3 regions of the Dyella caseinilytica genome follow, and region 2 is predicted to be linked to each of the others. Evidence: predicted binding sites of a transcription regulator. Region 2 holds the regulator's gene; each other region holds the start of a gene.
The links. Region 2 encodes FliA, which starts transcription of late flagellar genes. Its sites were predicted from a motif close to TAAAGTTTNNCNNNCNNNGGCCGATAA; they were not measured.

Region 1: a site for FliA is predicted at 2,674-2,700, ahead of ISN74_RS04100 (methyl-accepting chemotaxis protein). Genes of this name have one in related genera too.
Region 3: a site for FliA is predicted at 2,538-2,564, ahead of motA (flagellar motor stator protein MotA). Genes of this name have one in related genera too.

What each region holds. Positions count from the first base shown of each region.
Region 1 is NZ_CP064030.1:1,008,609-1,012,821, forward strand. Features, by position in the region: tRNA gene ISN74_RS04090 (tRNA-Pro) at 1-41, shown strand, start outside; gene ISN74_RS04095 (hypothetical protein) at 169-906, shown strand; gene ISN74_RS04100 (methyl-accepting chemotaxis protein) at 967-2,634, opposite strand; gene serA (phosphoglycerate dehydrogenase) at 2,803-4,035, opposite strand; gene ISN74_RS04110 (FAD-binding oxidoreductase) at 4,184-4,213, shown strand, end outside.
Region 2 is NZ_CP064030.1:4,211,464-4,215,676, reverse strand. Features, by position in the region: gene flhF (flagellar biosynthesis GTPase FlhF) at 1-170, shown strand, start outside; gene ISN74_RS18540 (MinD/ParA family ATP-binding protein) at 288-1,229, shown strand; gene ISN74_RS18535 (RNA polymerase sigma factor FliA) at 1,231-1,965, shown strand; gene cheY (chemotaxis response regulator CheY) at 2,062-2,469, shown strand; gene ISN74_RS18525 (protein phosphatase CheZ) at 2,466-3,107, shown strand; gene ISN74_RS18520 (chemotaxis protein CheA) at 3,280-4,213, shown strand, end outside.
Region 3 is NZ_CP064030.1:1,025,477-1,029,689, forward strand. Features, by position in the region: gene secD (protein translocase subunit SecD) at 1-1,424, shown strand, start outside; gene secF (protein translocase subunit SecF) at 1,437-2,402, shown strand; gene motA (flagellar motor stator protein MotA) at 2,602-3,471, shown strand; gene motB (flagellar motor protein MotB) at 3,468-4,213, shown strand, end outside.

The DNA of each region.
Region 1 (4,213 bases), 1.6 Mb from region 2:
GGGGCAAAGGGTCGTGGGTTCGAATCCCGCCGCCCCGACCAATTCGCGAAATCCGTAAAACGGCGCCTCGGCGCCGTTTTTTGTTTTCAGGAGCGGACATGTGTCCGTGACGATGACGCGCTAGTCTCCGAGGCAGTGAACCCACTGCATAGTCAGGAGATATCGCCGATGCCGTCCAATACCTGTCATCCGAATGCTCCACACGTAAAGCTGAACACCCCCGACTGGTACATCTCGTCGCTGATGCTGGATCGCGCGTTGGATGCCATCCTGCGCCGGGTCAAAAAGCTCGACCGCAAACACGATATTCCTTACCTGGCCGGCTACAGCCAGGACGGCAAGACGATCTATATCGACCGCCACTTACCCGAATCCTTCACCTTCCGCGGGCGCACCGTCGAAGTGGATCGCTTCCTCATCCTGCACGAGGAAGTCGAAAAGACCTTGATCGACCAGTTGGATCTGCATTACCTGCATGCGCACCAGATCGCCACGCGTGCTGAAGAAGCGGCGGTGCATGCACACGGCGTCACTTGGAAGGCTTATGACCGCTTCATGCAGAAATACGTCAAGAGCATTGGCGACGAGCGTCTAAGCAAGGTGCCGGTCGATCTGGACCTTAAGCCGTATCGCGATTACCACGATTACGACTTGCTGCGGCAGATGGAAGCACACATGGAGCGTGGAACAGGAATGAGCGCCAAGCAGAAAACCGAGCTCAAGAGTTACGCGGATGCATTTCGCGAAGAACTGCGTGTGCAACATCGCCACGAATTACACAGCAATGGTGTCGAGAACAAGCGGAGTAAACCCGCCGTGAAAAAGACATCATCAGCGAAGGCAAAGCCGGCCAAGGCCGCCAAGACAGCGCCAAAGCGAAAGGTCGCGGCAAAACGAGGCAAGTAAGCCACACGCATGCCTTATGGTTGCGCAGCCTCGCCATTAAAGGCGAGGTTTGCGCGAAGCTCAGGCGGCTACGAGTTGTTGCGGGGCAGCGGGCTGGTAGACGCTGGCGTGGGTCGTTTTCTTGAACTCGATCTTGGCGGCTTCCTTGAGGCCATCGCCCAGCTTGAAGAATGCCACGCTCTCCACGAGTGAGCGGGCACGCATCTGCACCGTATCCGCGGCGGCGGCGGCTTCTTCGACCAGGGCAGCGTTGCTCTGCGTGACCTCGTCCATCTGCTGCACCGCGCGATTGACCTGCTGGATGCCGGAGGCCTGCTCGGTGCTCTGCGAAGCAATGGCATTCACTGTACTGGCGACGTTATCCACGCTATCGAGTAACTTGCCGACCATTGATTCCGCGTGGGCAATCATCTGCGTGCCGCTTGCGATGATCGTCACTGATTCTTCGATCAGCGAACGAATCTCCCGGGACGCCGTGCGCGAATTGCGCGCCAACGATTGCACTTCACCCGCGACAACATGGAAACCCTTGCCGGCTTCACCGGCGCGTGCCGCTTCCACTGAGGCGTTCAAGGCGAGGATGTGTGTTTGGGTGGCGATGCGGTCCATCGTTTCCGTGATTTCGGTAATCCGGCTGGCGACGGCCTGCACCTGGTTCATCGCGCCGACAGCCTCGGACATGGCTGTGCCGCTTTGCTTGGCGATACCTGCAGCCGATTCGGCCAGGCGGCTTGCTTCATGCGCACGCACGGCATTGGCATTCACGCTGTGGGTGAACTCTTGCATGGAGGACGACGTTTCTTCCAGCGCCGCTGCTTGTTCGCTGGTACGCGCGGAAAGATCCTGGTTGCCGCTGGCGATCTGTCGTGTAGAAGTGGAAATCTCTGTGCTGCCCGCGCGAATGGTGTTGACCACACGGCGCAGCTGGCCATTCATCGCGTCGAGCGCTGCAAGCAGCTTGCCGGTTTCGTCATGGCTGGTAACGGTAACCTGCGTGGACAGATCCCCTTCTGCCACGGCCTGAGCCATTTTCACGGCGCGACCGATCGGCGCCGTGATGCTGTACGCAAGCAGCCAGGTCAGCATGGCACCGGCGAGCATGGCACAAAGCACCACGGCGATCAGAAACACACAGGCATCACGGAAAGCGTCGCGGCTTTGCTGATCAATCTGCGTGGACGCGGTTTGTGCACCCTGCTTCATATTTGCCACCAGACTATCAATGGCGGCAGTGGGTGCGCGATCGATGCCCGCGACCAGACTATCCACGACATGCACGCTTTGGGGATCATTGGGATCGTAGTGCTGGATGGCAGCGAGGTATTTCGTGCCCAGATCTGCATGCGTGGCGACCGCTGCACTCACGCCGTCAGTCTTTAGGCCAAGCTCGGCCATCTGCTGCTTCAGCGAAGCGAGATCCTTGTCGACGGCGCTGGACTGCGCGACAAAGCCATCGTGATGCTTCTTGAACGCATCCGCATCACTGCCGCGCAAGAGCAGATCTTTCCACTCCTGAACCTGTTTCTTGAAATCGACCTGCGTCACGCGCGCCATGTCCACCGCCGCGGCGAATTTTCCGGCTGTTTCGGCGGAATGCACCTGGAGATCATGGGTACGGGAGAGGCCGCGCCAGCCGCCAAGCCCCACAATGACTGCAGCCGCCAGCATCACTGCGCCGAGCAGGCCAAGTCGGATGGCGATACGCAGATTGCGAAATCGTAAATTCATAAGCTGTGCCGCAATAAAAAACGTTGCCGAGTTAAGTAGTTATCGGCATATGGCGGTCAAGCTTGAATAAGCGAGGCATTCACCAGTGTCAAACGTTGGGGTGGCGCGGCCACCGCAGGTTGGGTGAGCGCACCGCTACCCAACCTGCGAAACGACAGCATGGCGTGATCAATAAAGTACGCGTGTCCGCAACGTTCCCGGTATCGCTGCGAGCTTGTCTTTCAGCAATGCGGCCTGCTGTTCTTCCGCCGACACATCGATCACGACGTAACCCACGTCCGCTGTGGTCTGCAGGAACTGCGCATCGATGTTGATGTTGCCGGCGGAGAACAGTTCATTGATGCGCGAGAGCACGCCTGGCACGTTGCGATGAATGTGCAACAGGCGACGACTGCGCGGATGTTCCGGCAAGGTCACTTCCGGGAAGTTCACGGCAGACAGCGTGGAGCCGTTGTCGCTATAGCGCACCAGTTTGCTGGCCACTTCGATGCCGATGTTGTCCTGTGCTTCCAGTGTGCTACCGCCGATATGCGGGGTGAGGATCACGTTATCCATGCCGATCAACGGTGAGACAAAGGGATCGTCGTTGCCCTTCGGTTCCACCGGGAATACGTCGATGGCAGCGCCACCGACGTGCTCCTTGCGCAGCGCATCCGCGAGCGCGTCGATATCGACCACCGTGCCGCGCGATGCATTGATCAGCAGCGCGCCCTTCTTCATCTTGTCCAGCTCAGTCTTGCCCATCATCAGCTTGGTCGAGGGCGTTTCCGGCACGTGCAGCGTGACGACGTCGGAACGTTCAAGCAGATCATCCAGGCTGGCCGCGGCGCGTGCATTGCCCAGCGACAGCTTGGATTCGATGTCGTGGAAGATCACGCGCATGCCCAGGCTTTCCGCCAGCACGCCCACCTGCGTGCCGATATGGCCGTAGCCGACGATGCCGAGCACCTTGTCGCGCACTTCAAAGCTGCCCGCAGCGGATTTGGTCCAGCCGCCACGGTGGCAGAGTGCGCTCTTTTGCGGAATGCCACGCAGCAGCATGATCGTCTCGGCAATCACCAGCTCTGCCACGCTGCGCGTGTTGGAGTAGGGCGCGTTGAAAACGGGAATACCAAGCTTCCCCGCGGCGCTCAGATCAACCTGGTTGGTGCCGATGCAATAGCAGCCTACGGCGATCAAGCGCTTGGCATGGTCCAGCACGTCATCGGTGAGATGCGTGCGGGATCGGATACCGATGATATGCGCGTCGGCGATACGCGCTTTCAACTCGTCCTCCGGCAGCGATTTGGCGTGGTACTCGATCTGGCTGTAGCCGGCGCGCTGGAAGGTTTCCACCGCTGTGCGGCTGAGGCCTTCGAGCAACAGCACCTTGATGTCTTGCTTGGGATACGAGGTCTTCATGGCAGCCCGGGTTTGGATGTAAAGAGCGTGTCTGCGATCTCTGCATAGTCCACAGACAGGCTCTTCACTATGCCAGATTTTGCCGCGACGCAGCACTGGACGCGTCGCGCAGGCGCTGGCACGCTGGATGCCTCGCCACGGAGTTGCCATGACAGCTGATGCCCTCGCCGAATTGTCC
Region 2 (4,213 bases):
GTCTGCCCCTGGATTGCACCACCGACGGCCAGCGCGTGCCGGAGGACATCAGCGCCGCCGATGCGCGCGTGCTGGTCTGTCGTGCAGCGCAGACACAGAAGCGGCTTGGGCCGAGTGTTGAGGACATGGACATGGCCGAACGTTTCGGCATGGCGGTGGCGGGGCTATGAAAACGTCATTCGTCGGCAGCTTTCATGGTTTCACGACTTTTATCCCTCTCCCTGCACGTCCCACGGGGACGACCTTCGGGTCGCAGGAGAGGAGCGAAAGCGCACAGGCAGTAGCACATGAGTGAGGCATTGCACGTGAATCAAGCAGCAGGCCTGCAAAATCTGTTTTCCTCCGTCCCGGTGCAACGGGACGAGCTGCCGGCGTTCCATCAGGCTGCCAACCTGCAGCCGTTGGTCCGGCGGGAACGCATCACGCGCACCATCGCGGTGGCGGGCGGCAAGGGCGGTGTCGGTAAGACCACCGTTGCGGTGAACCTCGCCATGGTGATGGCGATGGCCGGCCGCGATGTGATGCTGCTGGATGCCGACATGGGCGTGGCCAATATCGACGTGCAGCTGGGTCTGAATCCGTCGCGTCATCTTGCGCATCTGCTGGAAGGCAAATGCTCGCTGCATGACCTGATCATTCCAGCCCAGCACGGCCTGAAGGTGGTTCCGGGTGGTTCGGGCGTGCGCCGGCTGGCAAAGATGGGCAACAGCGAACATGCCGCGGTCATCCGCGCCTTCGACGACCTGATCCAGCCGCCGGAATTCCTGATCGTGGATACCGCTGCGGGTGTCGCCGACAACGTGGCGATGTTTGCTGCCGCCGCGGATGACGTACTGATCGTGGTGTGCGACGAGCTGGCCTCGCTGACCGATGCCTACGCATTGATCAAGATCCTGGCGCACGACTTCGGCGTTCGACGTTTCCACATCGTCGCCAACATGGTTCGCCAGGCGAGCGACGCGAAAAAGCTGTACGAGAAGCTGGCCCGGGTATGCGGCCGTTTCCTGGACGTGGCGCTCGATTACATGGGCATGATTCCGCATGACGAATGGCTGCGCCAAGCCATCCGCCGCCAGGGTGCGGTGGTCGATCTGTGGCCATCCAGCCGCGCCGCGGCCGGATTCAAGCAATTGGCAGGTGCGGTCGATACATGGGGTGAACCCGCGTACCCCGACCTCGGACGTATTGCCTTTTTCAGCGGTCAAAACGTACCGGCTGCGGGGTGGTGAGATGAATGTGGCCTCCGAATATCTGCAACTGCAACGCGAAGACGCAGACCAGCTGGTGCGCAGGCATGCGCCGCTCGTGCGGCGTATTGCCTATCACCTGATGGGGCGGTTGCCACCGAGCGTTGACGTAGGAGATTTGGTACAGGCAGGCATGATCGGCTTGCTGGAGGCAGCGCGAAACTTTACGACCGACCGCGCCGCCAGCTTCGAAACGTATGCGGGCATCCGCATCCGTGGCGCGATGCTGGACGAACTGCGCCGCACCGACTGGACCCCCCGATCGGTGCATCGCAAGGTCCGCGAGGTCGCCGAAGTGGTGCGGCAGATCGAAAACGAAACCGGCGCCGACGCGGAAAGCGCCGAGGTGATGAAGCGACTCGGCATCAGCGCCGAGGAGTATCACCAGGTGCTGGCCGACGCGACCAGCGCGCGCCTGCTCAGCCTGACCGCGCCGGACGACGGCGACGGCGGCGAGGGCAGTGCGCTGGACGTCGCCGACAACGACAACCTCGGTCCGCAGGACAGCATCGAGCAGGGTGGTCTGCGTGAAGCCCTTGCCGAAGCGATCAGCACGCTGCCCAAGCGCGAACAACTGGTGATGTCCCTGTATTACGAGCAGGAATTGAACCTGAAGGAAATCGGCCTGGTGCTAGGCGTGACTGAATCACGCGTCTGCCAGATCCACGGCCAGGCATTGGTGAGGCTGCGCGCACGCATGGGTGAGTGGCGCGGTTAGCGACAACGGAGAAGCGCGATGCTGCAAGTCCCTCTCCCCGGAGGGGAGAGGAAGCAGAGCACTCCCCCACTGTTTCTGCGTTTCGGAGAAAAGCGTTTGGACAAGAACATGAAAATCCTGGTGGTAGACGATTTCTCCACCATGCGGCGCATCGTCCGCAACCTGCTCGTCGAACTGGGCTTCAGCAATCCGCTGATCCAGGAAGCCGATGACGGCAATGCCGCGCTGACGATGCTGAAGGCCACGTCCTTCGACATGGTCGTCACCGACTGGAACATGCCCAACATGACCGGCATCGAACTGCTGCAGGCCATTCGCGCTGAGCCGAAGTTGAAGAGCTTGCCGGTGCTGATGGTGACCGCCGAAAACAATCGCGAACAAATCATCGCCGCTGCCCAGGCCGGCGTGAATGGTTACATCGTCAAGCCTTTCACAGCAGTCACGCTGAAGGAAAAGCTGGACAAGATCTTTGAGCGCCTGGCTGCCAGTGGAGCTTCTGCATGACCGCGACCATGACCGCCGTAAACGAGGGCCTGCCGCCCGAAGTCCGCGACCTGCTCACCAGCGCCGATGGCGTCGCCTTCGAGCAGGCGCTCGATGCGATGGTGCGCCAGCGCGAACAGCACCTGTTCCGTGCGCTCGGTGTGCTTGCCCGCGACCTGCATGGCGCGGTATGTCGCCTCGGCAGCGATCTGGCCAACGAAGGTGTGCCTGAGAGCATGACCGACGCGCGCAACTATCTGGCCGAAGTGTTGGACATGAGTTCCAAGGCCGCACACCGCAGCCTGGATTTCGTCGACCGCATGCGTCCGGAAGCCGAAGCGCTCTCCGCCAACGCCGCGGCAGTGCTGGACTTCAATCGCAGCGAAACCGATCCCTCCGCCGTGCTCGCGCGTCAGGCGCAGGTATTCGCCGGCGCGTGTGCCGAAGGTCTCAACGACATGGTGCTGGTGCAGTCCTGGCAGGACTTGGCCGGCCAGCGCGTGAAGAAAGTGGTGAGCTTTATCGAAAGCGTTGAATCGTCGCTGTTGGAACTGGTGCGCCTCACGGGTGCGCTCGCCGGTCGCGAAGCGCCGGTGGAAGTGGCGAAGGTATCGAGTCAGGACGAAGTGGATCGCCTGTTGAGTGAATTCGGGTTCTGAAGATGCGAATCGCCGGACGCTCGTTTCCCCTCGCCGTCATTCCCGCGAAAGCGGGAATCCATCTTGCTCTTCGGCAAGAAGCGAGAATGGATTCCCGCTTTCGCGGGAATGACGGTGAGGCAAGTACGAGTATTGCCGGGAAGTGTTGCGGCTTGGTCAAGGGCAAACATTGATGGATGCAAACCTCGACAGCGAGCTGCGTGACGATTTCCTGGTCGAGGCCGGGGAGTTGGTGCAACGGCTGGGCGAACAGCTGATCGAGCTGGAAGCCTCGCCGCACGATCGCGAATTGCTCAATGCCGTGTTCCGCGTCTTTCACACCGTGAAGGGCGGCGCGGGCTTCCTCGGCATCGAGCCGATGGTGCAGCTGTGCCATAACGCTGAAGAACTGCTCAACGATGCCCGCAACGGCAAGCTGGTGCTGAACTCGGTGCACATGGATGCGCTGCTGGAAGCGCTGGATCTGCTCAACGCGATGATGGTGGCCTTGTCGCAAGGCGAGCCGATGGCGTCGCCGCCGCAGGCATTGTTGGAACGTCTCAAGCCAGCAGTCGAAGCGGCTCCTGCCACCGCACCGGCCAAGCCGGCGCGCTCGGCTGATCCGATCGAGGCTGAATTCGAAGCGCTGCTCGACACGCTGTACGGGCAGGGTGGCGTACCCGGGGCACCCAAGCACGAATCGAAAGACATCAGCGAGGACGAATTCGAAAACCTGCTCGATGCCCTCCACGGCAAAGGCAGTGCGCCCGGTGCTATCCAGCCTTCGCAGCCTGAAAAGAATGACATCAGCGACGACGAGTTTGAAGCCTTGCTGGATAACCTGCATGGCAAGGGCTCGGCGCCCGGTCAGGTTGTAGCAACGCCGTCTGCGCCGGCTCCCGCGCCGGCACCTGTTGAAGCCAGGCAGGCGCCTGCCGCCGCCAAGTCTGCGCAAGCCGAAAGCACGGTACGCGTCGACACCGCGCGGTTGGATACGCTGGTCAGCCGTGCCGGCGAACTGGTGCTGTTGCGTAACCGCCTGCTAAGCCTCGCCTCGCGTAGCGAGAATGAAACGCTGGCGACCATGGCGGGCGATCTCGATCGCGTCTCCGATGATTTGCAGACCG
Region 3 (4,213 bases), 1.6 Mb from region 2:
ACATCACCTCGCTGCTCAAGGACAAGAAGATTCCGTTTGTCTCCGTTGCGCGTGATCCCACTCGCGGTCAGGGCGTAAACGTGGTGCTGGGTTCCGCCGCCGATCGCTCCGCGGCCAGCGATGCGATTGCCACCGAATACACCGATCTGAATGTCACGGATGGTGCCAGCACCGGCAACCGCTTCGTGCTCAACGCGGTGATCAAGCCAATCAAGCTGCGTGACCTCGCCACCAGCGCGATTCGCCAGAACCTCGCCACCTTGAGCAACCGTATCAACGCGCTGGGCGTGTCCGAGCCGGTGATCCAGGCACAGGGCGAAGATCACATCTCGGTCGAACTGGCCGGCGTGCAGGATCCGGCCGAGGCCAAGAAGGTCATCGGCGCCACCGCAACGCTGGAATACGTGGCAGGCCTTGGCGATGCACGCGATCCCGCCGTGCAGGATGCCGTGAAGACCGGCAACGTCCCGCCGGATGCTCACTTGTATTACGGCCGTCACGGCGAGCCCTACCTGGTCAGCAAGAACATCATCGCTACTGGTGACGAACTGGTCGATGCATCGTCCGGCAACGACTCGCAAACCGGCTCACCCAGCGTGAACGTGACGCTGAATTCGGCGGGCGCGGCCAAGATGCTCGATTTCACACGCGACAACGTCGGCAAGCCGATGGCCGTGGTGTATGTGGAGCGCACCACCGACACCCAGGTCGTCGATGGCAAGGAAGTGCGTACGCCTAAGACGACCTACCAGGTCATCAACTACGCCACCATCAACGGTGTGTTCGGCAATAAATTCCAGACCACCGGCTTGGGCAGTACCAAGGAAGCATCGGAACTGGCTCTGTTGCTCAAGGGCGGTTCGCTCGCCGCTTCCATGGACATCGTGCAGGAAGGCGTGATTGGTCCCAGCCTTGGCCAGGACAACATCGAAAAGGGCTTGAAGGCGGTGCTGCTGGGCCTTGGCCTGGTGCTGCTGGCCGCTGCGATCTACTACAAGCTGTTCGGCTTGGTGGCGGATGTGGCGCTGTTCTTCAATCTGGTGATTCTGGTGGCGGTGATGTCGGCCATTGGCGTGACCCTGACCATGCCAGGCATCGCTGGTATCGTGCTGACCCTGGGTATGGCGATCGACGCCAACGTGCTGATCTGCGAACGCGTGCGCGAAGAATTGCGTAACGGTTCAACGCCGCTGGCCGCGATCCGCGCCGGTTATGAGAAAGCCTGGGCGACGATTCTCGACGCCAACGTCACTCACCTTATCGCCGCGCTCGCTCTGACCACGATGGGATCCGGTCCGATCAAGGGCTTCGGCGTCACGCTGTTGATCGGTATCCTGACTTCGATGTTCACCTCGGTCACGGTGACTCACGCGATCACCGCGCTCATCCATCACGGGCGCAAGCTCAAGACGCTGTCGGTGTAATCGGGGAACGACATGGAAATTTTCAGCCACAACAGCAATGTTCACTTCCTCGGCTTGCGCAAGGTCAGCATCGGCATCGCCGTCCTGCTGATGGTTGCCTCGATCGCGCTGCTCGCCACGCGCGGTCTGAACTATGGCCTGGATTTCACCGGCGGTGTCAGCATCGAGGCCACCTACGACAATCCGGTCTCGGTTGAAGACGTCCGCAGCGCGTTGGACAAGGGCGGCATCGAGAATGCGACCGTGCAGAGCGTCGGCGGCACCCGTCAGGTGTCGATCCGCTTTCAGCCAAAAGATGACGCGCACTTTGTGCTGCAGGAAGGCAAATCGCCGAACCTCGACCTGATTGCGAACGACGTCGCCAAGGCGCTGCAGGCCGGCCGTCCGGACGCTAAGATCGCCGGCAAGGACTATGTCGGCCCGCAGGTCGGCGAACAGCTGCGCAGCGATGGTGTCACCGCGGCGATCTTCGTGATCATCGGTATCGGCATCTATCTGTGGATTCGCTTCGAACGCCGCTTCGCGATTGCCGCGCTGGCGACCGAAGTGCATGACGTGCTAGTCACGCTGGGCGTGATCTCGCTGGTGCAGCGCGAGTTCGATATGACGGTACTGGCCTCCGTGCTGGCGGTGATCGGTTACTCGATCAACGACAAGGTGGTGGTGTTCGATCGTATCCGTGAACTGTTCCGCTCCTCGCGCAAGGCCGATCCGGAAGAGATCCTCAACCGTTCGATCAACAGCACGCTGTCGCGAACCATCATCACCTCGTTGTTCACCAGCATCGCGATGGCCGCGCTGTATTTCTTCGGCGGTCCTACGGTGCATGGTTTTGCGATCACCATGTTGATCGGCATCCTGGTGGGTACGCTTTCCTCCATCTTTGTGGCCAGCCCGATCCTGCTGTGGCTGGGTGTGTCGAAGAAGGATCTGATGCCGGTGACCAAGGAGAATCCGGAACTGGCGCGCCGTCCGTAATTCGTCTTCACATATGTGTAGGTAAAACGGCCCGGATCTCCGGGCCGTTTTCGTTGGTGATGTGACGCAGGACGTCACTTCGCAAATAGAAATCCGAACGCGTCAGCTGTTCCAGCGCGTTATCACTTTTCAGTCTCAACTTCAGCGTGCTCCGGTCGATAAGCCTGTCTAGGACATCGTGTCCTGGCCTGGAGTCTCCATGCTTGTCGTGATCGGTTCCCTTGTGGTGCTTGGCTGCGTTTTTGGCGGCTATCTGCTGGCGCACGGCCATATGCTTGCGCTGTGGCAGCCCTGTGAGCTGATGATCATCGGTGGCGGTTCGGTGGGCGCGTTCCTGTCGGCTAATCCGGCCAAGATCGTGAAGGAAGCGTTTCGCAATATCGTCGCGTTGTTCAAAGGTCCCAAATACCGCAAGCAGGATTACGTGGACCTGCTCGCTTTGCTCTACGACATTTTCGGTGTGATGCGTAAACAGGGTTTGCTCGGACTGGAATCGCATATCGAGGATCCACAAGCCAGCCCGGTGTTCAGCGCCTATCCGCGGTTGGTGAAAGAGCACAACCTGATCGAATTCATCACTGACTGCTTGCGCCTGATGGTCGGCGGCAACATGAATCCGCATGAGTTGGAGCAGTTGCTGGAAGTGGAACTGGAAACACATCAGCAAGAAGCAGAGGCGCCTGCGCTGGCAGTGTTGAAGATGGCCGATGCACTGCCTGGATTCGGGATTGTTGCAGCCGTGCTTGGTATCGTTACCACCATGTCGCAACTAGGTGGCGACACCTCGCAGATCGGCGAACACATTGCTGGCGCGCTGGTCGGCACTTTTCTTGGCATCTTGCTTTGCTATGGCTTCGTCGGGCCGCTCGGTGCGGCGATGGAAAGCCGCGTGAGCGAAGATGGCAGGGCGTTCGAATGCGTAAAAGTGGCCTTGCTGGCGTGTTTGCGCGGCTATAACCCCAAGGTGGCGGTCGAGTTTGCACGCAAGACACTGTCGCCACAGACCCGTCCCAGCTTTCAGGATTTCGAAGAACACCTCAAAGGCGCGCGGGCTGGAGCTGCGGCGTGAGCGAATACGACGGCGATTCGCTGGTAGTCGTCGTACGCCGTGCACGTCGCCGCAAGCATGGCCACCATGGCGGTGCGTGGAAGGTGGCTTACGCCGACTTCGTGACAGCGATGATGGCGTTTTTTTTGGTGATGTGGCTGATTGGCGTCGGCACGAAACAGCAGCGTGCCGCTATCGCCGAATATTTCAAGAATCCCAGCATGGTGGCGGGCAATGCGACCATGGCACCGCCCGGCAAGGTCGGGCCAGGCGGCGCCAGCGACAGTGCTATCAAACTGGGTGGGGCCATGGATATGCCGCATGGTCCGGGCAAGGATCGACGTGCGTCGCGGACCGCCGCACCAGATGTGGAAAAGCTGGCGCAGGAACAGGAGAAGGCGCGCCTGGAAAATCTTATGCAGCAATTGCACGCGGCCATTGAAAAAAGCCAGGCACTCGAGCCGTTCAAGGATCAATTGCTGCTGGATATCACGCCAGAAGGTTTGCGCATCCAGATCGTCGACAAGCAGAACCGGCCAATGTTCGACACCGGTAGCGCCACACTCAAGCCTTACACGGTGGCGATTCTTCGCGAGCTGGCAAGTTTCATCGGCCAGGCGCCGAACAAGATCAGCCTGTCGGGCCACACCGACGACGCACCCTATAGCAGCAATCACAACTACAGCAATTGGGAGCTGTCCGCAGATCGTGCGAACGCGGCGCGCCGCGCGTTGCTGGATGGTGGACTGAACGAAGAAAAGAT